3 regions of the Providencia sp. 2.29 genome follow, and region 3 is predicted to be linked to each of the others. Evidence: riboswitches for the same ligand, from Rfam matches in the RefSeq annotation. Region 3 holds a riboswitch; each other region holds the start of a gene.
The links. Region 3 has a riboswitch for thiamine pyrophosphate ahead of thiC (phosphomethylpyrimidine synthase ThiC). Riboswitches for the same ligand answer to the same signal wherever they lie in the genome.
Positions count from the first base shown of each region.

Region 1 (10,012 bases), 1.7 Mb from region 3:
AGTATCTTCAGGAATATAACTGATCCCAACGCTCAGCTTTTCAGGCTGGTCTATCATCATCACTTTAGTAAATTTGAGACTGGGATCCATTTCGTTTGCTGGACAATATACGAGTGGAGTATTTGTCAAATAAGCATCATGGACGGTGTAATGGCTAATGTGACGGTTGGCGGTGAACATGGTGTTTTGTGCAAGTGCATGCATATGCACACCAACATCGTTAGCGAGAGAAACAAAATATTGGTAATCCTCAAAATCGAGAAGGTTTTCAATTAAATGGGTACCATCATTGGCTTGATGTATCACACTACCATTATTGCTGATGCAATAATCTGATGCATTATCTAGCCCAAGTTCTTGAAGGTAGGGGAAGATCCCAGAAAATGGCCGCCCAGATGCAAGTACGACACGGACACCTTTATTTTTTGCCTGAATAACCGCCTCTTTAACAGCAGGGGTGATTTGGTGTTGAGAGTTGAGTAAAGTGCCATCTAAATCAATCGCTACCAGTTTGATAGACATCAACGCCTCCGGTTAATGATGTTTTATTGAAATACCTTACTCTATTTACACAAAATGTAAATTAGCTAAAAAAGAGCAATAACGAGAAACCGGTGCAACATGAGCCATTTTATCGTTCGCCACGATCTTAAAATGATTAAGTAAATGATTTTTGCCGCTTATTGATAACCTAACTGAGTTAGAAAATAAAACGGCATAAGTGACAATGGCTTATGGCATTGGGTGATGTAGGGGGAGGGGCCTCAACGCAAATAAGGCATCTTCACTCACCGTTATAGGTTAAATGCAGTGGCTCCTTTACATCTAAATCAATATCAACATTTTGTCTGAAATCAAACGGTGTAATGCCGTATTCCTTCCTAAACATATAGGTAAAATGTGATTGTGAGCCAAATCCAAAGTCTAAGGCGATATCAAAAATAGACTGATCGCTATTTCTTAATAGGTTGACTGCACCCGCCAGTCGACGTTGGCGAATATATTTACCTAATGAAATCCCTGTGACTTCCTTAAAGATTTTCTGCATATGCCAGAGGGAGTAGCCTGAGTAGGCGGCAAGCTCTTCCAAATGGATAACACGACCTAAATGTTCTTCGATCCATTTGCTTAGAGCATCAACAAGTGCTAAGTGGTTGTCTTGTGGCATCTCGATTCAATTACTGAGGTCGTTGACCTTTTGGTGTTAGATTTTTGTTCAAAATACATCTGTTTTGTCGAATTGAGTCAACGAAAGCATTATTCCTCAATCACGTAATAGAAAACAATAGTAAAACAGATTGCATCCGAACCCCATAGGGCGAGTTTATACCCCTTTTAGCATGGTACAGCGATCTCGCATAAACGTATCTACCCAGCTTCATTTATTTAGAGATTAGCTAAGTATTTATTGGTAAGGCTAAAAAATAAACACGAATAGCTAATGGGCTAAATAAGGTAGCTGAAGTATACACAACTTCATTTGATCATGACAAAGGCCGCTTGTGCGGTATTACGATTAAATTGATGAAAAAAAAGCCAATTAAACACAATTTTTGGCAATGAGTAGGAAAAATAAGCATAAAGACGAAAATTGACATGAACTGCTTATTTTCCTCAAATTTTATTCTGATGGCTGAGGTAACATTTGGCATCAAAACATAGTCTATTCGCCAATAGTATCATTCTGTTTATCTTAGCTTTACCGTAATTTATTGATAATTAATAATTATGATGCTGTTTTTTTAAGGGAGAGTATTGTTGAAATACAAATTGATCATCGGTGTATGCATCGTGATAACCTGTATTTTTTTATATCTTTTAGCCATGGATAGCCTTTGCGACCAAGGTGGTGAAAATTTTATATTTGGAATATGTCAAATAACTGACTTGTTACCGTTTTGATTTTATCCTTTAATACGCCATACTGTGCGTCTTGCGCATCTTTATCAGATAACATCAATATTTAATATGATAAAGGCTCAAGATAGGGCAGAGTATGTGTTTCAGTAGTGTTAATAATAAAATTCAAATAAACTTGTATGCTTAGCTCAATCAATAGAGATAACAAGCAAGTACATAGGATGATAAGGGTAAAGTTATGGCGCAAGAGCAGCAAACGCTAAAGCGTGGATTAAAGAATAGGCATATCCAATTGATTGCTTTGGGAGGTGCCGTTGGCACAGGGCTGTTTCTTGGAATAGCAACAACCATCAAAATGGCAGGCCCTTCGGTATTGTTAGGGTATGCATTATGTGGGGTTATTGCTTTTCTGATCATGCGCCAGTTAGGGGAAATGATCGTTCAAGAGCCTGTTGCAGGTTCATTTAGCCACTTCGCATTTAAGTATTGGGGAGGCTTTGCAGGCTTCCTCTCCGGATGGAATTATTGGTTTATGTTTATCCTCGTTGGGATGACGGAACTGACTGCCGCGGGGAAATATATGCAAGGGTGGTGGCCTGATTTACCGATTTGGGTTTCTGCCATCGTCTTTTTTATCGTTGTAAATGCGGTCAACTTTATTAATGTGCGCGCTTATGGTGAAACTGAGTTCTGGTTTGCCTTAATCAAGGTGGTTGCAATTGTTGCGATGATCCTCTTTGGTTGTTATTTACTGTTTAGTGGGCGAGGTGGTTCAGAATCTGGGCTGTCTAACCTATGGGAATATGGCGGCTTCTTTGCTAACGATTTTCTTGGTTTATTAATGGCTCTTGCTATTATTATGTTTTCATTTGGTGGCTTAGAGTTAGTCGGGATCACCGCCGCAGAAGCTGAAAAACCTGAACAAAGCATTCCTAAAGCGATTAACCAAGTTGTTTATCGTATCTTGATTTTCTATATAGGCTCGATATTAATTTTATTGCTGTTGTACCCATGGGTTAAATTAGATAACGATACAAGCCCATTCTATATCATCTTCCATAATTTAGGTGATGCTCTGGTCGCCAACGCATTAAATGTGGTTATGTTGATAGCGGCGCTGTCCGTTTATAACAGCGGCGTATACTGTACCAGCCGTATGCTATTTGGCCTTGCTCAACAAGATAATGCACCTAAGTTTCTGGCGAAAGTCAATAAAGGTGGTGTACCTATTATGGCATTAATTGTTTCAGGTATTGTGACTTCGGTAGGTATCTTGATCAATTTTGTGATGGAAGGGAAAGCCTTTGTATTTTTAATGTCATTAGTTGTGACAACGCTAGTCATTAACTGGATTATGATTTGTATTTCTAACTTAAAGTTTAGAGCGCAAATGAACAAGCAAGGTATTGAAACTAAGTTTAAAAGTATCTGGTATCCGTTCGGCAACTACTTGTGTCTCGCTTTCTTGGCATTGATCTTGATTGTGATTTTGATGATGGAGAGTTTGAGAATTTCTGTACTGATTATGCCATTATGGATAGGCGTCCTGTGGATTGGCTATCAATTCTCAGGTGCGAAAAAACAAGGAATGGCGAAAAAGAAGGCATCGACAGCTAATTAATTAGCACTCATATCAATTAGTGTAATTATTCAATACATTGATAGGAGACACTATGGATACACGGTTTGCTCAGTGCCACTGTGGCAGCGTTAAATTCAAAGTCACACTATCCGATGGATTGAATACCGCAAGAAGATGCAATTGCTCCTACTGTCGTATGAGGGGAGCAATTGCGGTCTCTGCTCCGTTATCAGGTATTGAAATTATCGAAGGCAAAGATAAATTGACGGAGTATCGTTTCAATACACGCCAAGCCGCCCACTTTTTCTGCTCAATGTGTGGCATTTATACCTTTCATCAACGACGTTCAAACCCTGAACAGTATGGGGTCAATGTGGCTTGCCTAGAGGGTGTTTCACCTTTTGATTTCGAGACAGTCAATGTGATGGATGGCGTAAATCACCCAAAAGATGGCGGTGGTGGCGTTATCGGGTATTTAACTTATCGGAAAGTTGCTGAATAACTTCATTTAAACAATAAAATAGCCAGTGACAGAGCGTTGTGACTGGCTATTTTTTTAGGTGCTTAATAAAAGGTTGGTATTACCATTGCCAACGTAACCAAGCAAAGAGCACGTTACCGTTGTTATATGTTCCAGGGATATAGGTTGCTTGCAGTGCTAATCTGTCATACTCCATAGAAACTAATGGAAGAGGAAGTGGCAGCGGGATGTAATAATAATCATCACGCGCGGTTACACTCAAGGTGAAGCCAGCACCCATTTTAAAACCGTCTAGTTCCCCAGGGATCCACATTTTTTGATAAGCATAGCCCGCGATTGGCTCTACTTTATTATGAGAGTCCATGAATGCCATAGCATATAGTGCATGCCAGTCATTGTCTTCATCATAGCGATATTTACCTAGCCCAAATCCCCATGGGGTTTCGTTATAACTATCGGTTTTCTCTTTATCGTAAGTAAAGCGGTTATGCCATGTTAAAACGGGAACATAGATATCGTATTGATTTGAATCCCAAGTGGTACTGACATTTCGGGTAAATTTATCCCATAGCCCCTCAGACTCCTTATCAGTAGAAGGGGATGAAGCAAAGCAGAAGGTGGTCATCATTAAGGCTGATGCCCCTACAACTTGCTGCAATTTTTTGTTAACTCTCATGGTAAATCCGACTCAGGTTAATGCATGTTTTGGATATTGTAGATTGAGGTAGTGAGCCAAAAATATCACTGCTCACGAAATGATTGTGCTCATTAATTATTTTAGATTACCTAGGTGCGATATAACAGCATTAATTGATATTTACTAATATTGGCAATAGTCTTAATTATTTAGATACTAATGCGAATATTATTCGGTTTTTCCTGAATAACAGGCGTCAGCAAGTGGTGGATAGGCTGGTTTGTAGCAAGGAAAAATGCGATACTCTATAAGTATTTTTGGCTCGGGGCGTCGATAAAGACTGAGAAGCACCCGTATTACCTGATCTGGATAATGCCAGCGTAGGGAAGTCGGAAGCGTCAATGATAAACCTTCCAATAAGACCGCTCCTTACGTTGTGCTTAGGAGTGAGATTTCATGAGAATCAATGCGTTAACCATCGCGGGAACAGACCCATCGGGTGGAGCGGGGATCCAAGCAGATTTAAAAACCTTTTCGGCTCTTGGTGCTTATGGCACGAGTGTCATGACGGCGTTGGTGGCGCAAAATACCCGTGGTGTTCAATCAGTTCATGAACTCCCTGAGACGTTCGTGGCAGCACAACTTGAATCCGTACTCAGTGACGTACGCATTGACAGTGCTAAAATTGGCATGCTGTTCAATCAGAAGGTGATTGCGGTCGTTGCTCAGGCTTTAGAGCAGTACAACATCCCTCATGTGATTTTAGATACGGTCATGATTGCCAAAAGTGGCGATCCTCTACTACAGCCTGATGCCGTTGATGCAATGAGACGAAAGCTGTTGCCATTGGTATCATTGATTACCCCGAATTTACCTGAAGCTGCCTCGCTATTAGGTGAACACACTGCCAAAACAGAATCTCAAATGTTAAGTCAAGGGCATCGATTACTGGATATGGGGTGCCAAGCTGTTTTGATGAAAGGGGGGCATCTTAGCGACAGTGAAAGCCCTGATTGGTTAATAACTTCAGAAGGTGAATGGCGTTTTACCTCACCAAGAGTGAATACTCGTCATACACACGGTACGGGATGTACATTGTCTGCTGCACTCGCTGCATTAAGGCCACGCTTTAAGGATTGGCAACAGACTGTTCCGGAAGCAAAAGCTTATTTACAAGCGGCGTTAGAGCAAGCTGATAGCTTAGAAGTGGGGTCGGGGATTGGGCCGGTTCACCATTTTCATGCATGGTGGTAATGAATAGATTGAAAATGCCCTCGTATGAGGGCATATGCGAGGCGAATTAAGCGATAGTCACGTCTTTACTGAGGTAAACATCCTGTACGGCATTGATCAATGCCACACCTTCTTGCATGGATTTCTTAAAGGCTTTACGGCCTAAGATGAGCCCCATGCCGCCTGCACGTTTATTGATAACCGCAGTGCGTACTGATTCGCTCAGATCATTTTGTCCAGAAGCGCCACCTGAGTTGATAAGACCTGCACGACCCATATAACAGTTCGCTAATTGATAACGAACAAGATCGATTGGGTTATCGGTTGTGAGTTTGGTATACACGCGCTCATCGGTGTGACCAAAGCCAATCGCTTTATAGCCGCCGTTATTTTCAGCCATTTTTTGTTTTACGATATCCGCACCAATAGTTGCCGCGATATGGTTTGCTTGCCCCGTTAAATCGGCACTTGCGTGGTAATCAACGCCATCTTTTTTAAATGCGGAATTGCGTAAATAAGCCCATAGAACGGTTACCATGCCGAGTTCATGTGCTCGTTCAAATGCCGCAGAAATCTCTTCAATTTGGCGACGAGACTCAGGAGAGCCGAAATAGATAGTCGCACCGACCGCAACGGCACCCATTTCAAACGCTTGTTCAACACTGGCATATAAGGTTTGGTCGTATTGAGTAGGGTAACTGAGGGTTTCGTTATGGTTCAGTTTGACTAAGAAAGGAATTTTATGCGCGTAGCGGCGCGAAACGGCAGCTAAGACACCATAGGTAGAGGCTACGCAGTTACAACCAGCCTCAATCGCTAATTCGACAATATTTTTAGGGTCAAAATAGAGCGGGTTGGCAGCAAATGAGGCAGCGGCTGAGTGTTCAACGCCTTGGTCAACGGGAAGAATAGACAGATAACCGGTGCCAGCTAAGCGACCATGGTTAAATAAAGTCTGCATTGAACGAAGTACACTATTGGGGCGGTTATTATCGATCATCACACGGTCAACAAAATCTGAGCCAGGCAGATAAAGGTTTTCACGAGGGATAGTTTGGCAACGATGGTCTAAAAGAGTTGAAGCTTCGGAACCTAACAGCTTAGCGATATCAGTCATGACTTCCTCCATTTAACAAAAGTCTAGGGGATGTTAATCATAAAATTTAAGATAACAAGCCACATTGAGGCGGTAACCGGCAGTGGATCGCTTCAGGTAGCAATTCAAAGGTGAAAGTTTCACCAGAAAGCGGCTCTCCGTCCAAATTAAATACCATTTCATGGGGCGATGAAATTTTTACCCAACGAGTTGTTTTTTCAATTAAATGCTGATTTTTATCATTGCTGAACAAATTGGTCAGTAGAGCGGGTATCACATCGCGAGCGGGTATGATGAGCAAATTCAATTTACCATCATCGATTAATGCATCGGGGGTTAATTGTTGTCCACCACCCGCCTGTATTCCATTACCGATAGCAACAACCAGAGTTTCGCCTTCCCAATGAAAATGTTCTGTTTCAATCCGACAGGTGTCGGTTTTCAGTGTGTCAGGGCGCAACAAGCCATTAATAACATAAGCTGCGCCACCCAGTGCTGACTTAAGAGCATCCGGCGTTTCTGTTGTGATCCGAGTGCCAAACCCCCCCGTGGCCATATTCATAAAAAAAGCATCATGATTGACTCTAGCAATATCTATCGCCACTGATTTGCCTTTTACTGCTAATGCTAAAGCAGCATGGATATCCATAGGGATGTTGGCGCCAGTAGCAAAATCATTAGCTGTACCTAGCGGTAAGATACCAATCGCGGGGCGTTGCTTTTCAGGTAAGCGCATTAACGCACTGGCTACAGCGTTAATTGTGCCATCGCCGCCACCGGCGATAATTGTTTCTGCACCTTCGCGGATTGCTTCATCAATAAAAGTAGGTAATTCACTGGTTTCCCATGGGATCCTCACCAAAATTGTATGACCTTCTTCACGTAGCTGGTAGATGGCTTTTCTTAGCTCAGGGTTGGCAGATTGTTTACCGTTGAGGATGATAAGTGCGCGATGAAGTTTATCGATAGCCATTTTGATCCTTGTAGTGATAACAACAGTGATCACAGTATAGACACAACGGAGGGATAAATGACAATAATTCAATAATCACATTGATAGATTAAATCATTCTATAGGGGAGATAAAAAAGAAATGGCTAGCTCAAGGGAGATTGAGCCAGCCAAGGAGGTGGTTCCTAGTCTTATTTTATGACTTTCTAGTTCTTCATTTTCGATTGTGACTATACGACATTGAATAGCTAATTGTTGTGATCTATTGCATAAAAATGGATATTAAATACATTTTTACGGTAAAACACTATTTATGAGAATGATTATCAATTGAAGTTGATGTTTTATACTGAGATAGTTTGAAACGGAAAAATAAAAAATGCTAGAAATTCAATCAATTAAATTAATGAATTCTAGCATTATAATCAATTAGCTTAATGCGTAACGAAATTAAGCCGTAGTTGATGATTCAGTTTGATGTGGTGAGCGAGTCGTTGTGCCTGATAGGTTACGTATTAGCAGGCCAAAATTTAGATCAACATCATCAGGAACAGGCAGATAAACAATATGACCGTTGCCCGGTGCCACGTCAATGGCTTCCCCTTTACGGTTATGGAGCGCATCAAGGGTAAACACAATGTTTCCAGCTGGAGTCATTAATTCTAAGCTATCACCTAGACTAAATTTATTTTTGACGTCAACTTCTGCGAGGCCGTTAACACGTTTACCCGTAAATTCACCCACAAATTGCTGAGTTTCAGAAACCGAATAGCCATATTCATAGGTTTGATAGGCATCATGGGTGTGACGGCGTAAAAAGCCTTCGGTATAGCCACGGTGAGCTAAGCCTTCTAAGGTCGAAAGGAGAGTTGGGTCGAATGGCTTACCGGCAACCGCATCATCAATTGCACGGCGATAGACTTGTGCTGTACGTGCACAGTAATAGAATGATTTTGTGCGTCCTTCAATTTTTAAGGAGTGCACACCCATTTTAGTCAAGTTTTCAACGTGTTCTATCGCGCGTAAATCTTTGGAGTTCATGATATAAGTGCCATGTTCGTCTTCAAAGGCGGTCATATACTCACCCGGACGTTTAGCCTCTTCGATCATAAACACTTTATCGGTCGGGGCACCTTCACCTAAAGTTGGCGCTATGTTTTTGACAGGGATAGGCTCATGCATATGCACGATATTTCCCACATCATCTTCTTTGCCTTCTTCAACTTTATATTCCCAGCGGCAGGCGTTGGTGCAAGTACCTTGGTTTGGGTCGCGTTTATTGATATAACCTGACAGTAGGCAACGGCCAGAGTAGGCCATACACAGTGCACCGTGAACGAATACCTCTAATTCAATATCAGGCACCTGTTTACGAATTTCAGCGATTTCTTCAAGTGAAAGCTCACGTGATAAAATGACGCGAGTCAGACCCATTTGCTTCCAAAATTTTACCGATGCCCAGTTAACTGCGTTTGCTTGTACGGATAAATGAATATCCATGTCAGGGAAGGCTTCGCGAACCATCATAATCAAACCAGGGTCTGACATGATCAACGCATCTGGCCCCATTTCAATGACAGGGGTTAGGTCGCGAATAAAGGTTTTTAGCTTGGCATTATGCGGTGCGATGTTAACAACGACATAGAACTTTTTGCCAAGTTCGTGGGCCTCTTGGATCCCTTTAGCAAGGTTTTCGTGGTTAAATTCGTTGTTACGCACGCGAAGGCTATAACGAGGTTGCCCTGCATAAACGGCATCTGCGCCATAAGCAAAAGCATAACGCATGTTCTTTAATGAACCTGCGGGCGATAATAATTCTGGTGTAAACATGTTGCTTCTCAGTCTGATATCAAGTCAGTACTTACCCTAGGGCGGATAAGCATTTTAAAGGGAGCTGATTTTAACTCTATTTTTCAGGAAATCAAAATATTCCCTACAAATAGTAAGTATAACTGACTTGCCTCAATGTCTAGGATTACACCTCATCCCAGCGATAACCTAAACCATAAATAGAGCGAATAAATGTTTTCTCGTTATCGAGTAATTCGAGTTTACGCCGTAAGTTTTTAACATGGCTATCAATTGTTCTATCGGTGACGATGCGGTGATCGTCATACAGAATATCTAATAGCTGGTCACGGGAAAAGACGGTGCCAGCGTTGTCCGACATAA
Region 1 is NZ_CP065420.1:2,126,789-2,136,800, forward strand. It holds gene yidA (sugar-phosphatase) at 1-522, opposite strand, end outside; gene I3B46_RS09740 (helix-turn-helix domain-containing protein) at 785-1,168, opposite strand; gene mgrB (PhoP/PhoQ regulator MgrB) at 1,792-1,902, shown strand; gene I3B46_RS09750 (amino acid permease) at 2,099-3,481, shown strand; gene I3B46_RS09755 (GFA family protein) at 3,534-3,944, shown strand; gene pagP (lipid IV(A) palmitoyltransferase PagP) at 4,024-4,599, opposite strand; TPP riboswitch at 4,874-4,964, shown strand; gene thiD (bifunctional hydroxymethylpyrimidine kinase/phosphomethylpyrimidine kinase) at 5,017-5,814, shown strand; gene fbaB (class I fructose-bisphosphate aldolase) at 5,861-6,910, opposite strand; gene yegS (lipid kinase YegS) at 6,957-7,862, opposite strand; gene trhP (prephenate-dependent tRNA uridine(34) hydroxylase TrhP) at 8,291-9,670, opposite strand; gene baeR (two-component system response regulator BaeR) at 9,816-10,012, opposite strand, start outside.
Region 1: linked by a shared signal. The riboswitch ahead of thiD (bifunctional hydroxymethylpyrimidine kinase/phosphomethylpyrimidine kinase) and the one ahead of thiC (phosphomethylpyrimidine synthase ThiC) in region 3 are both predicted to bind thiamine pyrophosphate.

Region 2 (10,012 bases), 1.3 Mb from region 3:
AAGTTTCAATATCTTCCAACGTTTTAATTTGAGGGTTTATCGATAATGAAGGCAAAGGGAAAGGTTCACGCTTCAACTGTACATCACGCATCAATGGCAATTGGTTTTCATAAATATGCGCATTCACAATTTTATGGTACGCCTTACCTGCTTTATGACCCGTAATTCGTGCCATTAATGCCAATAATACAAAGCACTGCACTTGGTTAAAGTTTAAACCTAGTGGTACATCACAACTACGTTGATAAGAGGTCAAATGGAGGGTATCACCTAATAATGAAAATGTATGGGTGTGCATGCAAGGACGCAGACACCCCATTTCAAATTCACCGGGGTTATAAAAAGTAATGATTTCAGCGCGGTCATCAATACCATTTTTTAGGTTATTAACTACCTTTTTAAGCTGATCAAGGTGTGAGCCATCAGGACGTTGCCAAGAGCGACCTTGGACACCGTATACACGCCCCATATCATCTTCACCTTTTCGATGGGGATTATTTAGCCATGCTTGGTTTTCATTGGCATTAGCATTCCATGTATTACAGCCAATTTCACGAAACTGAGCAGCGCTATCATAGCCACGTAGGTAGCCTAATAGCTCGGCAATAGCTGCCTTATAAAAGCTTTTTCGGGTCGTGATTAATGGAAACTGGTTATTCGCAACATCATATTCCAGATCAGCATTAATCACAGTTAAACAACGTACCCCCGTACGTTTATTTTCAACCCACTGGCCTTCATCAATGATGCGCTGACATAACTCAAGATACTGCTTCATAATCACTCTCTTACTCAATAGGCTACAAAATTGCCGATAACTGTAACCTTATAATATTAATAGATTTTAACTAACGCGAAGTACCGCTTGGCGGCAAATAAATCAACCATTCAGGTTGTGGCTAATGTGAGGAAACTTAGCCGACAACCTAACTACTTGGAGTATGACAACCCTATATTGATTTATTTACTTGGCTGCTGCTCTTTATTATCAGGCTTATGTGCGGGAACATTTTTACCATACTTATATGCCCAAATGATCATCAACACACCAATAATAATCATCGGTATTGATAAAATTTGGCCCATACTGATCCCACTGAATAAGCCTAGCTGAGCATCAGGCTGCCTAAAGAACTCAACGATAATGCGGAATGCACCATAACCAATTAAGAATAAACCTGAAACACTGCCCATTGGGCGAGGTTTACGGACAAATAAGTTAAGGATAAGGAATAACACAACGCCTTCTAAAAACATCTCATAAAGTTGAGATGGGTGGCGAGGAAGCACGCCATACTGCTCTAGAATAGGGATTAATGAAGGGTCTTGTGCCGCAAGTTGAATATCTTCACTACGGGAATTAGGGAATAAAAATGCCCATGGGGTATCAAGTGTTACACGCCCCCACAACTCACCATTAATAAAGTTACCTATCCGCCCCATGCCAAGACCAAATGGGATCAGTGGAGCAACAAAATCTGAAACTTGCAAAAAACGACGGCGTGTACGATGCGCAAACCACATCATTGCACAAATAACACCAATTAAGCCGCCATGGAACGACATGCCGCCATCCCAAACCTTAAATAAATAAAGGGGGTCATCTAAAAATACAGGAAGGTTGTAGAAGAAAACATAGCCGAGTCTTCCACCGACAAAGACACCTACAAAGCCAATATAGAGTAAGTTCTCAACCTCATTTTTTGTCCAACCGCTATTTGGTTTGCTTGCACGGCGGCTAGCAAGCCACAATGCGAAAACAAACCCTACAAGATACATAAAACCATACCAGTGTAGTGATACTGGCCCAATTGAGAACATTACGGGATCAATTTCCGGAAATGCTAAGTAGCTGTTACTCATCGTTCCCCACTTTATTTGTTAATCTAAAATCATAGCGCATCATAGCATAGCTCATACGCAGGTGAATAAGGCAGATTAGATCCCGCCTCGAGCAAAGCCACCAAGCCCATTTTTCTCCATAAATAGACTTATTATTTGCCTAATACTGTCGCTTGTTTCCGCAGTTAAAAGCTCAGGCACTAGCTGCTCAACTTTTTCAGGCTGTAGCCCTCGAATAAGATACTTCACTCTTGGTACGCTTCTTCCACTCATACTTAAGGAACGATAGCCTAATGCAATTAACGCCATCACCCCAAGGGGTTGCCCCGCCATTTCACCGCAAACACTGACTGATATCCCAACCCGTTGACACTCTTCATGAACTTTTGCTAAAAAACGGATCATTGAAGGATGGAGGTTGTCATAAATGGTGGCAACATGCGTATTGTTGCGGTCAACTGCAAGTAAATATTGCGTCAGATCATTCGTTCCAATTGAGATAAAATCTATCCGTTTTTTTAACTCAGGAAAAAGAAACAGTAAAGACGGAACTTCAAGCATTACCCCAATTTCCGGCATAGGAACGGTTTGCCCCGTTGCTAAACTTACTTCTTCTTTTGCCCGCTTAATCAATGTGATCGCTTCATCCACCTCATTGATACTCGTGATCATCGGCAGTAATATGCGCAAGTTTTGTGTTGCAACATTTGCATGTAGCATAGCTCTAAGTTGGATTAAGAAAATTTCTGGCTGATCTAGCATCACGCGAATGCCTCGCCAACCTAAGCATGGGTTTTCTTCATTGATTGGCATATAAGGTAATTGCTTATCTGCACCAATGTCTAATGTCCTCAATACCACAGGCTTATCGGCAAATAACTGTAAAATCTCTTGGTATAACTGCTTCTGCTCATCCTCTGACGGGAAGCCATTATGAAGCATAAAAGGGAGTTCTGTGCGGTATAACCCAACACCATCAACAGCGACATTGATCTGCTGTTCATAACGGGGGCTTAAACCTGCATTCAGATGGATATGTACGCGCTCGCCATTTTTTAACTCTGATTCCTGCTCAAGTGCACCTTCAGCGAGCCGACTCAGTACATCTTCCTCTGCAATAATTTGTTTATATTCCTGAGCAACAATATTTTCAGGCTCTATGAAAATTTCACCACGATAACCATCAAGGATCAAAAAGCGGTTGTGAAGCAATGAAGGGTCAATATCCGCCCCCATTATCGCGGGGATCCCCATTGCCCGTATCAAAATAGCCGAATGAGAGTGTGTCGCGCCATCTCGCACGATAACACCTGCAAGTTGCTCTAATGGCATTTCAGCTAACAAACTCGCGCTCAATTCGTCCGCCACTAAAATAAAACGTTCAGGCCACTGATCCATTGAAGTCAAGCTGTCATCCAGATGGAATAGCAAACGCTGTCCTAACGCGCGTAGATCGGCTCCTCTTTCGCGAAGGTAGAGATCACGTAAGCGTGAAAACTGCTCAACATAGTCTTCAATAACGATTTTAACCGCCCACTCCGCCATTGAGCCTTGTTCGATTGCGGAAAATAAGCGTTTTTTTAGTTGAGGGTCATGGAGTAGATGATTGTAGAGGTCGAAAATCGCAGCACTCTCTTTTTGGGAGTTTGCAATAAAACGTTTGCTGATACGGCGGCATTCTGAGGCGGCATTTTCTATCGCAGTTATTAAACGCTGTTTTTCCGCATTTTGGTCTAAGGCACACGCCTCACAAATACTGTCGAATGATGGTTGTGAGCTATCTTGCCAGCCATATGCCATGACAATTCCCTGAGAAACTGAAATGGCTTTAATACGGCTTTGCCTATATTGACCAAACACCCCTTTGGTTTGCGCTTGCGACAATATTACGGCTAATTGCATGGATAGCGTCACCATAAAAGATTCTTCGGTTTCGCTAAAGAAACGTCGCTCACGTTGTTGAACGACTAACACCCCAAGTAATTGACGACGATATACGATAGGGACACCTAAAAAGGCTTTCAATCGCTCTTCTTTTAATTGGGGAAGGTATTTAAATTCGGGATGTTCACGGATATCTGCAAGATTCAACATCTCAGACTGGCGTCCAACCGCACCAACGACTCCCTCATCAAAACCAAGGCGAATAGCAACACCGCTAGGCTTTTTTAACCCGCGGGTTGCCATTAGGTAATAGCATTGACGTGAGTGGTCTGCCAAATAAATTGAACAAACGTCAGTCTGCATGGCATGACAAGTTTCATTGACCAAAACTTCTAACGCTCCGGTTAAACTTGTCGCCATGGCAACTTTTTCAACAATCTCACGTAGACGCGTCAACATGATATTATCTCGCTCCACGCCTACGATGAGTGAATGCAGGTCTTTGTACTGGCTTTTGTTCCTGTAATGACATGACAACAGGTGCAAATTCTTTCATAACACGGCGATACACTTCCCGTTTGAAAGAGACCACTTGCCTCACAGGGTACCAATAACTGACCCATCGCCAGCCATCAAATTCTGGCGATTTACTGCGCTGAACGTTTATATCTGCTTCATTGCATTGAAGTTGTAGTAAAAACCAACGCTGTTTCTGCCCGATACAAACAGGTTTTGTGTCCCAACGCACCAAACGCTTGGGTAATTTGTAACGCAACCAATTGCGAGTTGAAGCTAACAACCTAACATCTTTACGTTGTAGGCCAACCTCTTCGAACAATTCACGGTACATAGCCTGTTCTGGCGATTCCCCTGGGTTGATTCCTCCCTGAGGAAATTGCCATGAATGTTGACCATAGCGGCGGGCCCATAAAACCTGCCCTTGCCGATTACAAATTACAATTCCTACATTCGGGCGGTAGCCATCATCATCGATCACCAGACTACCTCAATAACCAAATTTGAAAGATAACTAATTGTTTCACACATACCCTAACTGGTAAACCTATATCAATAGAGTTTGCAGATATGAGTAAAGACACTACAATAGCGTCTATCTCAACGGGGTGCCAAACATTATTTAGGCTGAGAATTAACCCGTAGAACCTGATCCGGGCAATGCCGGCGTAGGGATTTGAGCTACCATCAACATAATTTGTTATGGTGCCCTCTCAAATCCTGTGTGCTTTCTCTCTAACGCAGGAAAAAACATGTTTAAAAAATCGCTCCTTCAGTCACTCTTTGCACTTACTGCTCTCGGTATTACCCATATAGCATGGGCAGAAAAGCCGACTTTAACCGTTTACACCTATGACTCATTTGCTGCCGAATGGGGACCTGGGCCACAAATTAAAAAAAATTTCGAAAAACAATGTCATTGTGAACTTAAGCTCGTTTCGTTAGGAGATGGTGTCGCTCTTCTCAATCGTTTACGTATGGAAGGGAAAAAAAGTAAAGCGGACATCGTGTTAGGGCTAGATAATAACTTGATAGATTCTGCCGAGAACACAGGGTTATTTGCGCCAGCAGAGATCAATACTGATGCAATGAAATTACCTATTGAGTGGAATAATTCAACTTTTATCCCGTATGACTATGGTTATTTTGCGTTTATCTATGACACAGATAAAATCAAAAACCCACCCAAAAGCATGAATGAGCTACTCAATAGTGAGCAGCCATGGAAAATTATTTACCAAGACCCTCGAACCAGCACACCCGGCTTAGGCTTAATGCTGTGGATTGAAAAACTCTATGGCGATAAATCTGCCGATGCGTGGCAAAAAATAGCGAATAAAACCCTAACAGTGACAAAAGGTTGGAGTGAGTCCTATGGCTTATTCCTCAAGGGCGAAGGTGACTTTGTACTTAGCTACACTTCATCGCCGGGTTATCAAATACTCAATGATAATAAAGATAATTATGCGGCTGCCTTATTTGATGAAGGGCACTATATGCAAGTGGAAGTTGCAGCAAGATTGAAAAATAGCTCGCAACCTGAGCTGGCAAAGCAGTTTTTACAATTTATGTTAACGCCTGAATTCCAAAATACACTCCCTACGACTAATTGGATGTATCCTGTCATTGATACACCACTCCCTGAAGTTTATAACGTCCTTCCTGTGCCTAAAAAATCACTGCAATTTAGTGCACAAGAAGTTGCCAAAGAACGTCAGTCATGGGTCCGTTTATGGCAATCCGCCGCCAGTCGTTAATTAATTTATCACTTATACCGGGGGCTTTGGCCTCTGGTTTATTAGTGTCTGTTGCACTATTGGCTTTTGGTGCACTGTGGCTTTTTTCGCCTGAAACTTCATGGAGTGAGATTTTTAGCGACCGCTACTTATGGCATGTGATCGGCTTTACTTTTTGGCAAGCCTTTTTATCAGCGCTGTTCTCTGTACTGCCAGCCATTCTCCTTGCCAGAGCGCTCTATCGACGCCGCTTCCCCGGTAGAACGCTATTTTTACGCCTCTGTGCAATGACGCTTGTTTTACCCGTCCTTGTCGCTGTTTTTGGTATTTTATCTGTTTATGGAAAAACAGGCTGGCTCTCATCACTCTTTCAGTTGGTCGGTATCGAATACCAATTCACCCCTTATGGCCTAAAGGGGATCTTACTTGCCCACATTTTCTTTAATATGCCACTTGCTACTCGTATGTTGCTGCAATCGCTCGAAAGTATATCAATAGAGCAGCGGCAAATTGCAGCACAACTCGGGCTTAATGAGTGGCAACAATTTCGTATTTTAGAGTGGCCATATTTGCGTAGACAGATGCTACCTACCGCAGCGTTAATTTTCATGCTCTGTTTTGCCAGCTTTGCAACGGTTCTTGCTCTTGGTGGTGGCCCCGCAGCAACGACGATTGAACTGGCTATTTATCAAGCTCTTAATTACGACTTTGATCCGGGGCGTGCTGCAATTTTGGCGCTCATCCAGTTATTTTTCTGTGTTGGATTAATGTTTCTCAGTCAGAAAATAAACAGTTTGTTTTCTATTGGTCATAGCCAACACAATCATTGGTATGATCCCGCAGACAATATTTTTCGCCGAGTACGAGATGCCCTTGTGATCACCGCCGCTATTTTGCTGCTGCTTCCGCCCCTGCTCGCAATTATTGCTGATGGGGTTAATGGCCGTTTGTTGGATGTTCTTAACCAATCCGCGCTTTGGCAAGCCGCTTCCACATCGCTATTTATCGCGTTATGTGCTGGCCTATTGTGTGTCTTGCTCACCATGATGCTGTTATGGAGTAGCCGCGAATTACGCTTACGCCATGCAATAAAATTAGGGCAAGCGATGGAATTAAGTGGGCTTGTGATTTTAGCCATGCCTGGCATCGTACTTGCGACTGGTTTTTTTATTCTCTTTAATGAAACGATTGGTATTCCTGAATCGCCCTATGCGTTAATCATATTGACTAATGCCCTACTTGCCATCCCTTATGCATTAAAAGTCTTAGAAAACCCAATGCGGGATCTGGCTGAACGCTACAACCCTCTTTGCCAATCACTAGCGATTGGTGGCTTCAATCGATTACGGATCATTGAATTAAAAGCGTTAAAAAAGCCCCTCGCTCAAGCTCTCGCTTTTGCTTGCGTTATTTCTATTGGTGACTTTGGGGTCGTGGCGTTATTCGGTAATGAAGATTTTCGTACTCTCCCTTATTACCTTTATCAGCAAATAGGGGCTTATCGAACAAATGACGGTGCCGTAACAGCGATGTTACTCCTTTTATTATGTTTTACTTTATTTAGCCTACTCGAACGTATATCAGGAAAAGATTATGATAAAGTTAAATAACATTGATTATCAATATGATAACCTGAATATGCAATTTGATTTCTCCATCAAAGTAGGCGAGCGCGTTGCTGTAATGGGGCCTAGCGGTGCGGGCAAAAGTACACTGCTTAGCCTTATTAGTGGCTTTCAATTTGCCAAAAGCGGCTCAATTCAGCTAGCAGGGGCTGATCATACCTTCACGCCTCCTGCCAAACGCCCAGTTTCGATGTTATTTCAGGAAAATAACCTATTTGCTCATTTAACGGTCAGACAAAACATTGGATTAGGGTTACATCCGGGGCTGCGGTTAAGCCGAGAACAAATACAACAGGTTGAATTAATTGCTACGCAAGTTAGCCTCGATGAGTTTCTTGATAGGTTACCCGCCCAATTATCAGGGGGGCAACGCCAGCGGGCTGCACTGGCTCGCTGTTTGATCCGCCAGCAGCCAATCCTCTTATTGGATGAACCTTTTTCAGCTCTCGATCCCGCCTTACGCAATGAGATGCTATTACTCCTTGATGAGATCTGCCAATCACGAGATATCACACTGGTCATGGTATCGCATAATATTGAAGATGCACTACAAATCGCCCCAAGAACGCTAGTGATTCATGAAGGTGCTGTGGCGTATGACGGCTGTACCAAAACACTGTTATCAGGTAGTAATTCAGCCTCTGAATTATTAGGCATAACAAAAAATACTGTATAAAACCCCACCCATGTCGTATAGTAGGCTTGTTAATTATTGATGCGAGCCTCTCTATGCCTCAATTTATGTCTCCTGCTGAAAAAGGCTTTATTTTAAGTCGTCATTGGAAAGACACCCGCCATGGGGTTGAGGTTAGCTATTGGCTTATCACTGATAATGGCCCTCGTAAAGTGACGGTTCCTCTGCAACAAGCCATCGCTTTTGTTCCCCTTTCATCACTACCGGCGATCAAACCTCTGCTTGATGAACAAGCAAACTTATCCTATCGCCCCGTTGAGTTATCCGATTTTCGTCGTGAAAAAGTTGCGGCTATTTATTGTCAACAATATCGCCAATTACAAAATCTGGATAAACGCTGCCAAGAACTCGGTATTGAATTGCTTGAAACGGATATTCGCCCCTGCGAGCGCTATCTTATGGAGCGTTTTATCACTGCGCCTGTATGGTTTTCACAAAATCAACAAGGTGAATACCAACTCAAACCTTGTGATAGCTATCGTCCACTGATTAAAGCTGTATCGTTAGACATAGAAACCAGCCAATACGGTGAATTATATTCAATTGGGTTATCCGGCTGCGGCGATAATGTGGTTTTTATGTTAGGGCCAGAGCAAGGCTCTGCACTCAACAATACCCATCGGCTTGTTTATGTGAATAGCCGCCCACAATTGCTTGATAAACTGAATGAATGGCTACAACAGTATGACCCCGATGCCATTATTGGCTGGAATCTCATCCAATTCGATTTAAATGTACTCCAAAAGCACGCCGAACGTTATGGCATCCCACTCCAGCTTGGTCGCCAAGGGAAAAAGCTGGAGTGGCGTGAACATGGCTTCAAACAAGGTGTATTTTTCGCTTCGGCAGAAGGTCGTTTAATTATTGATGGCATAGATGCGCTCAAAGCAGCGACATGGAACTTTCCCTCATTCAGTCTTGAGTTTGTTGCGCAAGATTTACTGGGTGAAGGGAAAGCCATTGACAGCCCTTATGACCGTATGGATGAGATCAATCGCCGTTTTCATCATGATAAGCCCGCGTTGGCTCACTACAATATTCAAGACTGCCTATTAGTCCATCGTATTTTTGAAAAAACCGATTTAATGGCTTTCTTGCAAGAACGCTCGACTGTCACTGGGCTGGCGGTAGATCGTATGGGTGGCTCCGTGGCGGCATTTTCACATTTATACATTCCCCGCCTGCATCGCTTAGGGTTTGTGGCACCAAACCTGACAGAGCAAAAGCTACAACATAATCCGGGGGGCTTTGTGATGGATTCACAGCCCGGTTTATATGACTCGGTATTAGTACTCGACTATAAAAGTTTGTACCCTTCGATTATTCGTACTTTTTTGATTGATCCTGCCGGTATGATTGAAGGGCTAGCTCACCCTGATCAGCAACATTCTGTTCGCGGTTTTCGTCAAGCTTGGTTTTCACGTAAAACACACTGTTTGCCTGATATTGTCAGCCATATATGGCAAGGCCGTGATAAAGCCAAACGAGAAGGTAATGCGCCATTATCTCAGGCACTTAAAATTATTATGAATGCCTTTGCTGGCGTCCTTGGTGCTGAAGGATGTCGTTTTTTTGATCCCCGTCTTACCGCATCCATTACCATGCGGGGTCATGAGATCATGAAAATAACCAAGCAATTAATCGAAGCCAAAGGCTATCAAGTAATTTATGGGGATACTGACTCCACTTTTGTCTGGTTGAAAGAAGCCCATACA
Region 2 is NZ_CP065420.1:3,651,491-3,661,502, forward strand. It holds gene I3B46_RS17230 (thymidylate synthase) at 1-778, opposite strand, end outside; gene lgt (prolipoprotein diacylglyceryl transferase) at 961-1,863, opposite strand; gene ptsP (phosphoenolpyruvate--protein phosphotransferase) at 1,939-4,185, opposite strand; gene rppH (RNA pyrophosphohydrolase) at 4,190-4,723, opposite strand; TPP riboswitch at 4,837-4,935, shown strand; gene thiB (thiamine ABC transporter substrate binding subunit) at 4,995-5,999, shown strand; gene thiP (thiamine/thiamine pyrophosphate ABC transporter permease ThiP) at 5,975-7,588, shown strand; gene thiQ (thiamine ABC transporter ATP-binding protein ThiQ) at 7,572-8,279, shown strand; gene I3B46_RS17265 (DNA polymerase II) at 8,333-10,012, shown strand, end outside.
Region 2: linked by a shared signal. The riboswitch ahead of thiB (thiamine ABC transporter substrate binding subunit) and the one ahead of thiC (phosphomethylpyrimidine synthase ThiC) in region 3 are both predicted to bind thiamine pyrophosphate.

Region 3 (10,012 bases):
GCTATTCATTTCTGCATTAACGGCATTTTCCATCTATAAAATGCAAGGCAGAGTACGCAGTATGATGATTTCCTTCACCACAATGGCGAGTAACTTTAGCGGTGTTCCCCTTGCCTTTGCTTTTATCATCATACTTGGGGTCAATGGCGCAATTACCCTGCAATTGAAATCTTGGGGAATTATTGAGGATTTCGATATTTATAGCGCAAGTGGGTTAATGCTGCTGTATATCTACTTTCAAATTCCTCTGGGTATTTTATTGCTTTATCCTGCCTTTGATGCGTTGAAACCGGAGTGGGAAGATGCGGCTAAAACCATGGGAGCCAGTAAATTATCTTATTGGCGCAACGTTGCTATCCCCGTACTCGCTCCCGCATTACTTGGTACTTTTATTATTTTAGTTGCTAATGCCGTTGGGGCTTACGCGAGCACTTACGCCCTGATGAGTGGCAATTACAATCTAGTGACCATCCGTATTGCCAGCTTAGTCTCCGGCGACCTTTATTTAGAGCCTAATTTAGCAGCAGCATTATCCGTTTTACTAATTGCTATTCTTGGATTTATCACTGCCATCCATCATTGGCTATTAAAACGGAGTTATCATGCCAAGTCATAATCTTACCGCCAAGCCAAATGGCTCTTCCGGCCTTTGGCTACATAAATTCATTCTTATTAGCGTTGTTTTGTTATTAGCTCTACCTATTGTTGCCACTTTTATTTATTCAATTTCTACACAATGGGGAGCGACCGTTTTACCGGATGCCTTATCGATAAAATGGTATTTACAGTTATGGCAAGACCCTCGATTTCTGTATGCTTTTGGGCGGTCGCTGCTCATCTGTTTTAGTACTTTGTTGGTTAGCACACTAATCATTTTACCAATGGCATTTGCCGTGTTTTACCGCTTCCCGAAATTAAAGGGGCTGATGGATTTACTGATCATCCTGCCTTTTGCTATTCCCCCTGTGGTGTCATCGGTGGGTCTATTACAAATATTTGCTGATGAGCCATTTATGCTGGTTGGTACGCCATGGATATTAATTGGTACTTATTTCACTATCACCCTACCTTTCATGTACCGTGCACTCGCTAATAGCTTCCAAGGCATTAATTTACATGACTTAATGGATGCCGCGCATTTACTCGGAGCAAGTACCTTTAAGGCTTTCTTATTAATAGTATTACCGAATATTCGCAAAGGATTACTAGTCTCATTACTGATCTCATTTTCATTTTTGATGGGTGAGTTTGTGTTTGCCAACATTTTGGTGGGAACACGTTATGAAACATTGCAAATCTACTTATTTAATATGCGTCAAACCAGCGGTCACTTTACCTCTGCGTTGGTGATGTCTTATTTCTTATTTACCTTGTTACTCACATGGCTCGCCACGCGGATGAGCCGTTCGGGAGATGAATAATGAGTTATGTTATTGCTGAAAATTTGAGTAAATCATTTGGTCAAAATCAGGTGTTCTCTAATATTCAATTCACAATAGAAAAAGGCGAATTTATTACCCTGTTAGGGCCTAGCGGCTGTGGAAAATCGACCTTATTGCGTTGTATTGCCGGACTCGAACAACCTGATAATGGTGACCTGTATATCAATCGCCAAAACATCACGCACCAAGCAGCCCAGCAGCGAGGCGTTGGCATGGTCTTTCAAAGTTATGCGTTATTCCCGAATATGACAGTTGAAGACAATATCGCCTTCGGCCTAAAAATGCGTAAAGTCAACAGCACTGAGCGCAATAAAGCGGTTGCAGACGTTATTGAAATGGTTGAGTTGCAAGGTAAAGAGCAGCAATTTCCTCACCAGCTTTCGGGTGGACAGCGGCAACGTGTCGCCCTTGCTCGTGCATTGGTGATGAAGCCCCAAATATTGCTATTGGATGAGCCACTTTCGGCATTAGATGCGCGTATTCGTAAACATCTGCGCCAACAGATCCGTCATATCCAACGTGAGTTAAAATTGACGACCATTTTTGTTACTCATGATCAAGATGAAGCCATGATCATGTCTGATCGCATCTTTTTAATGAATAAAGGGGCGATTATCCAGAACGATACAGCTGAGAATATCTACACGCAACCAGCCAATGAGTTTGTGGCGCGTTTTATGGGCAATTACAACCTTGTGGAGGCTGACAAAGCCAATGCGCTACTCGGGCTTAATTTGCAAGGTACGCTCGCTATTCGCCCAGAATCCATCTATGTTAAAGAAGCAGGGCGACATTACGGTGAGCATATTTCACAGCCCGTCGATGCGATTATTTTAGATCATCAACTGTTAGGTAATATTATTCGTTATTCCGTCAATACCGCGGCAGGCAATATGACGGTTGATTTGTTAAATCGCTCATCTGAAAGACTATTTGAACCCGGTACACGCCTTGAGTTAATGTTTAATAAGAACGAAATTCGCGCACTACGTTAGCAAACGAGATAAAAGAGGCACAATGCAAAACAAATTGGCGGTTTTTGATTTAGATGACACCCTAATTCAGGGGGATAGCAGCGTACTGTGGACACAATACCTGTGGGATAAGCAAATTATCACCGACCCGCGTTTTGTCGAAGCCGACAAACAAATGATGGCACAATATAACTCAGGCTCCCTAGATATGGCGACTTACCTGCGTTTTAGCCTGCAATCGCTATCTGGGTTCAGCATCGAGCAAGTTGATCTCTGGTTAGATGATTTTGTTGAGAGCATGATCGTGCCACGTATATATCCCGAAGGGATCCGCACAATCGAGCAGTATCGAAAGCAAGGGATCCCGATCATTGTGATCTCTGCAACCGTTTCTTTTATTGTGAAAAAGATAGCCGAACGATTCGCTGCTGATGTCGTGATGGGAATCGACATCAAGCAGAAAAATGGCGGTTACAGCACCGAAATAGAAGGCATTGCGACTTTTAAAGCAGGCAAAGTCAAACGCCTGCTTCAGTGGATCAGCCACCAGCCAATTACCGATGCCTATATTTATTTCTATACCGATTCCGCCAATGATCTGCCCATGTGCCAATTTGCCGATGAGGTGTTTATCGTAAATGGTGACGCGCGTCTTTGCCAAGTCGCCACCGAACAACATTGGACACAATATCACTGGGAAGTTTGAATATTTTTTTTGCACCTCTTATACTAGGTCCATCTTGTCGGAGTGCCTAGTGGCGAAAGCTACGGGCTGAGACCGTTAATTCGGGATCCGCGGAACCTGATCGGGTTAATACCTGCGAAGGGAACAAGAGTAATCATTCAGCGTAACAATTTTGGTTATTTGCTTTTGCATATTTAGGCTGACAACTCATACGCAACACAGCAAACGTCAGCTAACAAAATGAACACGCAACGCCATACCATTACTCCATCCGAACTCCAGACAAGCAACTTTCTTACGATAAACCTGAGTGCTACGCCCATATACGCGTAATCGCTCGTGACAATGTCAGGAAATTGCTATGTCCCAAAATAATATTATCCCTACAAGCGATCTTTCTCCTAAAGCGGCGCCTGCAAGAACGCGCAAAGCACAACGTGATGCGGCCGAAAACTTTATCAATACGGTTTCTGGCGTATCCTTCCCTAATTCAAAACGTATCTACCTAACAGGTTCAAGAGACGATATCCAAGTGCCAATACGAGAAATCCAGCTCTCACCAACCCTCATTGGCGGCGATAAAGATAATCCTCAATTTGAAGATAATGAGCCTGTTCCTGTTTATGATACTTCAGGCCCCTATGGCGACCCAGCCGCAGAATTAAATGTTCATAAAGGATTAAAAAAGATCCGTGAAGGTTGGATCCGCGAGCGTAATGATACTGTTCCGGTTGATACCCTCAGCTCAGATTTTACGCAGCAGCGACTTGCCGACGCGGGTCTCGATCACTTACGATTTAATCATCGCCCCCACCCATTGAAAGCGATGAAGGGTCGCTGTGTAACACAGCTTCATTATGCACGCCAAGGTATTATTACCCCTGAAATGGAATTTATCGCCATTCGCGAAAATATGGGACGTGAACGTATTCGTGGTGACGTTTTAAGACAGCAGCACCCCGGACAATCATTTGGTGCAAATCTGCCTGAAAACATCACGCCGGAATTTGTCCGCCAAGAAGTTGCCGCGGGCCGTGCCATCATCCCAGCCAATATCAATCACCCTGAATCTGAGCCAATGATTATTGGTCGCAACTTCCTAGTGAAAGTGAACGCCAATATCGGTAACTCATCGGTGACTTCTTCCATTGAAGAAGAGGTTGAAAAACTGATTTGGTCTACCCGCTGGGGAGCCGATACCGTTATGGATCTGTCTACTGGTCGTTATATTCATGAAACTCGTGAGTGGATCCTACGTAACAGTCCAGTGCCAATTGGTACTGTGCCTATTTATCAAGCACTCGAAAAGGTTAATGGGGTTGCCGAAAATCTCACGTGGGAAATGTTCCGCGATACACTGCTTGAACAGGCCGAACAAGGGGTCGATTACTTTACTATCCATGCAGGTGTGCTCCTGCGCTATGTCCCTATGACGGCGAAACGTTTAACCGGTATTGTCTCCCGTGGTGGCTCGATCATGGCGAAATGGTGCCTCTCTCATCACCAAGAAAACTTCTTATATGAAAATTTCCGTGAAATTTGTGAGATTTGTGCAGCCTATGATGTATCACTGTCATTAGGTGATGGTTTACGCCCAGGGTCAATTCAAGATGCTAACGATGAAGCCCAATTTGCTGAACTGCATACCCTTGGTGAGCTTACAAAAATTGCTTGGGAATATGACGTGCAAGTGATGATTGAAGGCCCAGGACATGTGCCAATGCAGATGATCCACCGCAACATGACGGAAGAGCTTGAACATTGTCATGAAGCGCCATTTTATACCCTCGGCCCACTAACTACCGATATCGCTCCCGGTTATGACCATTTTACATCAGGTATTGGGGCAGCCATGATCGGCTGGTTTGGCTGTGCAATGCTCTGTTATGTCACCCCAAAAGAGCATTTGGGCTTACCAAATAAAGAGGATGTTAAACAAGGGCTAATCACCTATAAAATTGCGGCTCATGCTGCCGACCTCGCGAAAGGGCATCCCGGAGCACAAATTCGTGATAATGCTATGTCTAAAGCGCGTTTTGAGTTCCGCTGGGAAGATCAATTTAACCTAGCTCTCGACCCAGATACCGCACGTGCTTATCACGATGAAACCCTGCCACAAGCGTCAGGGAAAGTTGCCCATTTCTGCTCTATGTGTGGTCCTAAATTCTGCTCAATGAAAATTTCACAAGAAGTCCGTGATTATGCGGCGCAAAAGGAAGCTGGCATGGAGCAAATGTCCGAAGCTTTCCGCGCTCATGGCAGCGAGTTGTATCACAGTGCCGAGGTCGTGTCCGATGAAAAAATTGCCTAGCACTCCCTTTGCTCCCACTGAGCAACGATTGGGGCTTTATCCTGTGGTCGACTCTGTAGAATGGATTGAACGCTTGCTTAATGCAGGCGTAACGACTATCCAGCTACGTATTAAAGATAAGCATGATGATGAAGTGCGTGATGATATCCAACGAGCGATTGCTCTCGGTGAAAAGCATCATGCGCGGCTATTTATCAATGACTATTGGCGCTTAGCTATCGAGCTCGGTGCCTATGGTGTTCATCTTGGGCAAGAAGATCTGGAAACCACCGACCTATTGGCTATTCATCAAGCTGGGCTACGTTTAGGCATCTCAACTCATGATCAACATGAGCTTGCTATCGCTAAATCCGTGCGCCCTTCTTATATTGCGATGGGGCATATTTTCCCAACAGAAACCAAGAAAATGCCCTCAGCACCTCAAGGATTGGAGACACTCAAAACCATGGTAGAAGCGACTCCCGATTACCCCACGGTCGCGATTGGCGGTATCTCTATCGATAGAGTGCCAGCAGTGCTCGCAACCGGTGTTGGAAGTGTCGCCTTAGTGAGTGCAATTACCAAAGCAGATGATTGGCTAGAGGCAACAAAAACCCTTTTACGCCTCGTAGAAAATCACTGATTACCTGAATCAAACCCGCCCACACGCTCTCGTGATGGCGGGTTAATTCGAGGAGTTCATCATGTTAAATGATCATGAATTTATGCGTTATAGCCGCCAGCTACTGCTTGAAGATATCGGCCCTGAAGGACAAGGCAAACTTAAAACGAGTAAGGTACTGATTGTTGGCCTTGGTGGTTTAGGCGCACCGGCATCACTTTATTTAGCAGCCGCTGGCGTCGGTGAGTTATGGCTTGCGGATCACGACGAGCTACACCTTTCTAATCTACAGCGGCAAGTTTTATATGGCACTGAGGACATTCCTCAATCTAAAGCCAAACTTGCCGCAAAACGACTACAAGATCTTAATCCACTGATCCATACCCATGTCTTACAACAAAAGTTAGATATTCACACATTGCTTCCCTTGGTTGAGCAAGTCGATTTAGTTCTCGATTGTTGCGATAACATGGCCACTCGCCATGCCGTTAATGCGGCCTGTGTCATGGCAAATAAAACATTGGTTAGTGGCAGTGCCGTGGGGTTTGGTGGGCAGCTTATGGTGCTTGAGCCACCCTTTAATCACGGCTGTTACGCATGTTTATACCCTGACCAGACGGAGCCTCAGCGTAACTGCCGTACCGCTGGTGTACTTGGCCCTGTCGTGGGGGTCATAGGCACATTGCAAGCCTTAGAGGCCATCAAATTATTAGTCGGATTGCCTTCCTCGCTAAGCGGTAAATTGCGTTTATTTGATGGTAAACAGCAGCAATGGAATACCTTGCAACTGACACCGTCCATTCAATGTCCAATCTGCCGAGAAGAAACATGCGCCTTATAATTAACGACCAGCCAATGGAGTTTGATGCGCCATTAACCGTGTCTCAATTACTCGCTTCTCTAGAGCGCAGTACGGTCGGCACGGCTTTGGCCATCAACCAAGTGATCATTCCTCGTCATCAATGGGATTCACACCTCGTGAATGACCAAGACAATATCTTATTGTTTCAAGCTATCGCTGGAGGCTAATCATGTTAAAAATTGCCGATGTGACTTTTCAGTCACGCCTCTTTACTGGCACAGGAAAATTTGCCAATCCAACATTGATGCAAAACGCAATCACTGCATCAGGCAGTCAGCTTGTTACCATGGCGATGAAACGTATAGATTTACGTGGCAATGACGATGGCATTTTAAAGCCTTTGCAAGAGATTGGGGTAAGACTGCTCCCTAATACTTCTGGTGCGAAAAATGCCCAAGAAGCTATTTTTGCCGCACGCCTTGCCCGTGAAGCGTTGGGAACTCATTGGGTTAAACTAGAAATTCACCCCGATGTGAAATATCTCTTACCCGACCCCGTCGAAACCTTAATTGCTGCCGAACAACTCGTAAAAGAAGGGTTTGTGGTACTGCCTTATTGCAGTGCTGACCCTGTGCTGTGTCGTCGTCTCGAAGAAGTCGGTTGTGCAGCCGTAATGCCACTTGGTGCACCGATTGGCACCAATAAAGGTTTAGTCACCAAAGAGATGTTACGGATCATTATTGAGCAATCGACGATCCCCGTAGTGGTTGATGCTGGGATTGGCGCACCTAGCCATGCGATCGAAGCGATTGAAATGGGGGCCGATGCCGTACTAGTCAATACCGCCATCGCTGTAGCAAAAGATCCTGTGCTCATGGCTCAAGCTTTTAAAGTCTCCCTTGAAGCCGCAGAGCTTGCCCGACGCGCTGGCCTTGCTAGCCCGAAACAACATGCTGAAGCTTCAAGCCCATTAACCGAGTTTTTGGGAGCATTACAATGAACAGCAGCTTTCGCCAACGCTGGCAGCAGCTAAATTGGGATGACCTAACCTTACAAATTTATGCCAAAAATACGCGAGATGTTGAGCAGGCTCTTGCTAGCGATACTTTAACACTTGATGATTTTATGGCATTGCTCTCCCCTGCCGCTCGCCCTTTTATTGAGCAATTAGCGCAGAAAGCCCAAAAGCTAACACGGCAACGTTTTGGTAATACCGTGGGGTTCTATGTGCCACTGTATTTATCAAATCTATGCGCTAATGATTGTACATATTGTGGTTTTTCAATGAGTAATCGCATTAAACGAAAAACGCTCGATAAAAACGAAATCATTAATGAGTGCGAGACAATCCGTAAAATTGGTTTTGATAGCCTGTTGTTAGTCACAGGGGAGCATCAAAATAAAGTGGGCATGGATTATTTTCGTGAGCATTTACCCACAATACGCCGCTATTTTAGCGCCTTGATGATGGAAGTTCAGCCACTGAGCACCGAAGAGTACGCTGAACTCAAGACATTAGGACTAGATGGTGTGATGGTGTATCAAGAGACTTACCACGAGCCAGCTTATCAACTACATCATTTGAAAGGTAAAAAACAGGATTTTCATTGGCGGCTGGAGACCCCTGACCGTTTAGGGCGGGCTGGTATCGATAAAATAGGACTTGGAGCATTAATTGGTTTATCTAACAGTTGGCGCACCGATTGCTATATGGTGGCGGAGCACCTGATTTATCTCCAAAAACACTATTGGCAGAGCCGTTATTCTATTTCATTTCCTCGTTTACGCCCTTGTGCTGGTGGTATAGAGCCGGCTTCTTTAATGAGTGAAGCTGAACTTGTGCAGCTTATTTGCGCATTTCGTTTATTGGCGCCAGATGTTGAGCTATCACTTTCAACCCGCGAATCGCCTTATTTTCGCGATCACGTTGTGCCACTTGCCATTAATAATGTCAGTGCGGGTTCAAAAACACAGCCGGGCGGTTATGCCGATGACCATGCTGAATTGGAACAATTTGCACCGCATGATAATCGTAGTGCCGCACAAGTTGCAGAATCTTTAATTCGTTCGGGTCTACAACCGGTCTGGAAAGATTGGGATGGCTATTTAGGGCGTTAATTTATCCGATAAACTTCAAGGAGGAAGTTTATCCCTTTTTTGGCTACTTTTACGTTTCATTTATCGGGCTATACTCCGTTCTCTGTTCACGACAAATGAATCATATATGATGACCCAAAAATGGTTTTTTCTACTTTTTGTCTTATTCTTTTCATTATTAATGAGTGGCTGTGCCAACGTTCGTTGGAAGCATCCAACGCCTTCGCGTGAAATCATCCAATTAATGATGTTGGAAATTCAGGGAGCCAGAAATATTGATGAAGAAGAGTTCGCCGTAGAAGAAACGCTTGCCCGATTAAAAGCACAAAAAGTATCTCATGGCACACGCCCTTTTCAGGTCGTATTGTTCGGTAAAGATCATGAAATACGAGTTGAAGGCTATAGTGAGTATTTTGATTCACTTGGCATAATTTCCGATGCCGATTTTGCGCGTTTTTCTATCCCAAATAAAAACAATATTCAGGGATACTACTACTCCTACCGCGGCACAATGAAAGCTGTGGATTACAGCCTCCCTCACATGGTAAGGGATTCAAACAGTAAAGACAGCTTAGTTTTATATACCAAACCACTCACAAACTACCAGATCACCGTGATCTATTTAGAGGGTGCCCAATATCAATTTAACTACGGCTCAATGCCAATATCAATCGGGATTTTTGGTCCCGCTAAGTCCTATAAGAATAGTTTTGATGGCCGGTTTTATATCTCACCTAGCGACAAAACAAATCGTTACCAACTCCGCTCGCCAATGTACTAATGCGTGATCTAACCTCATTATAAACGCTACATAATGAGGTTTTTCTGTATTCGTTAATGAATCTTATCCCACTTAATACTGTTTTCGAGGATCAACGACAAAATGATCCCCATTAACAAACCATTCCCTAATAATGAACTAAACATCATTGGTAATGAATCCATGACAGCATCGGGGGCTGACATTAAAAAAATACCGATAAATAATGGTAGTGCTAAACGATAAATATTGCGGGCGTTCAGTTTAATTTCGGCTAGAAATGAAAAAGAAGAGAATAATAATGGCAAATAAGTTGCCAACATCACCGCGCTACCAATCG
Region 3 is NZ_CP065420.1:412,500-422,511, reverse strand. It holds gene I3B46_RS01820 (ABC transporter permease) at 1-616, shown strand, start outside; gene I3B46_RS01815 (ABC transporter permease) at 603-1,421, shown strand; gene I3B46_RS01810 (ABC transporter ATP-binding protein) at 1,421-2,437, shown strand; gene I3B46_RS01805 (HAD family hydrolase) at 2,460-3,122, shown strand; TPP riboswitch at 3,151-3,262, shown strand; gene thiC (phosphomethylpyrimidine synthase ThiC) at 3,463-5,412, shown strand; gene thiE (thiamine phosphate synthase) at 5,396-6,034, shown strand; gene I3B46_RS01790 (HesA/MoeB/ThiF family protein) at 6,096-6,854, shown strand; gene thiS (sulfur carrier protein ThiS) at 6,842-7,042, shown strand; gene I3B46_RS01780 (thiazole synthase) at 7,045-7,815, shown strand; gene thiH (2-iminoacetate synthase ThiH) at 7,812-8,933, shown strand; gene I3B46_RS01770 (hypothetical protein) at 9,040-9,693, shown strand; gene I3B46_RS01765 (uracil/xanthine transporter) at 9,747-10,012, opposite strand, start outside.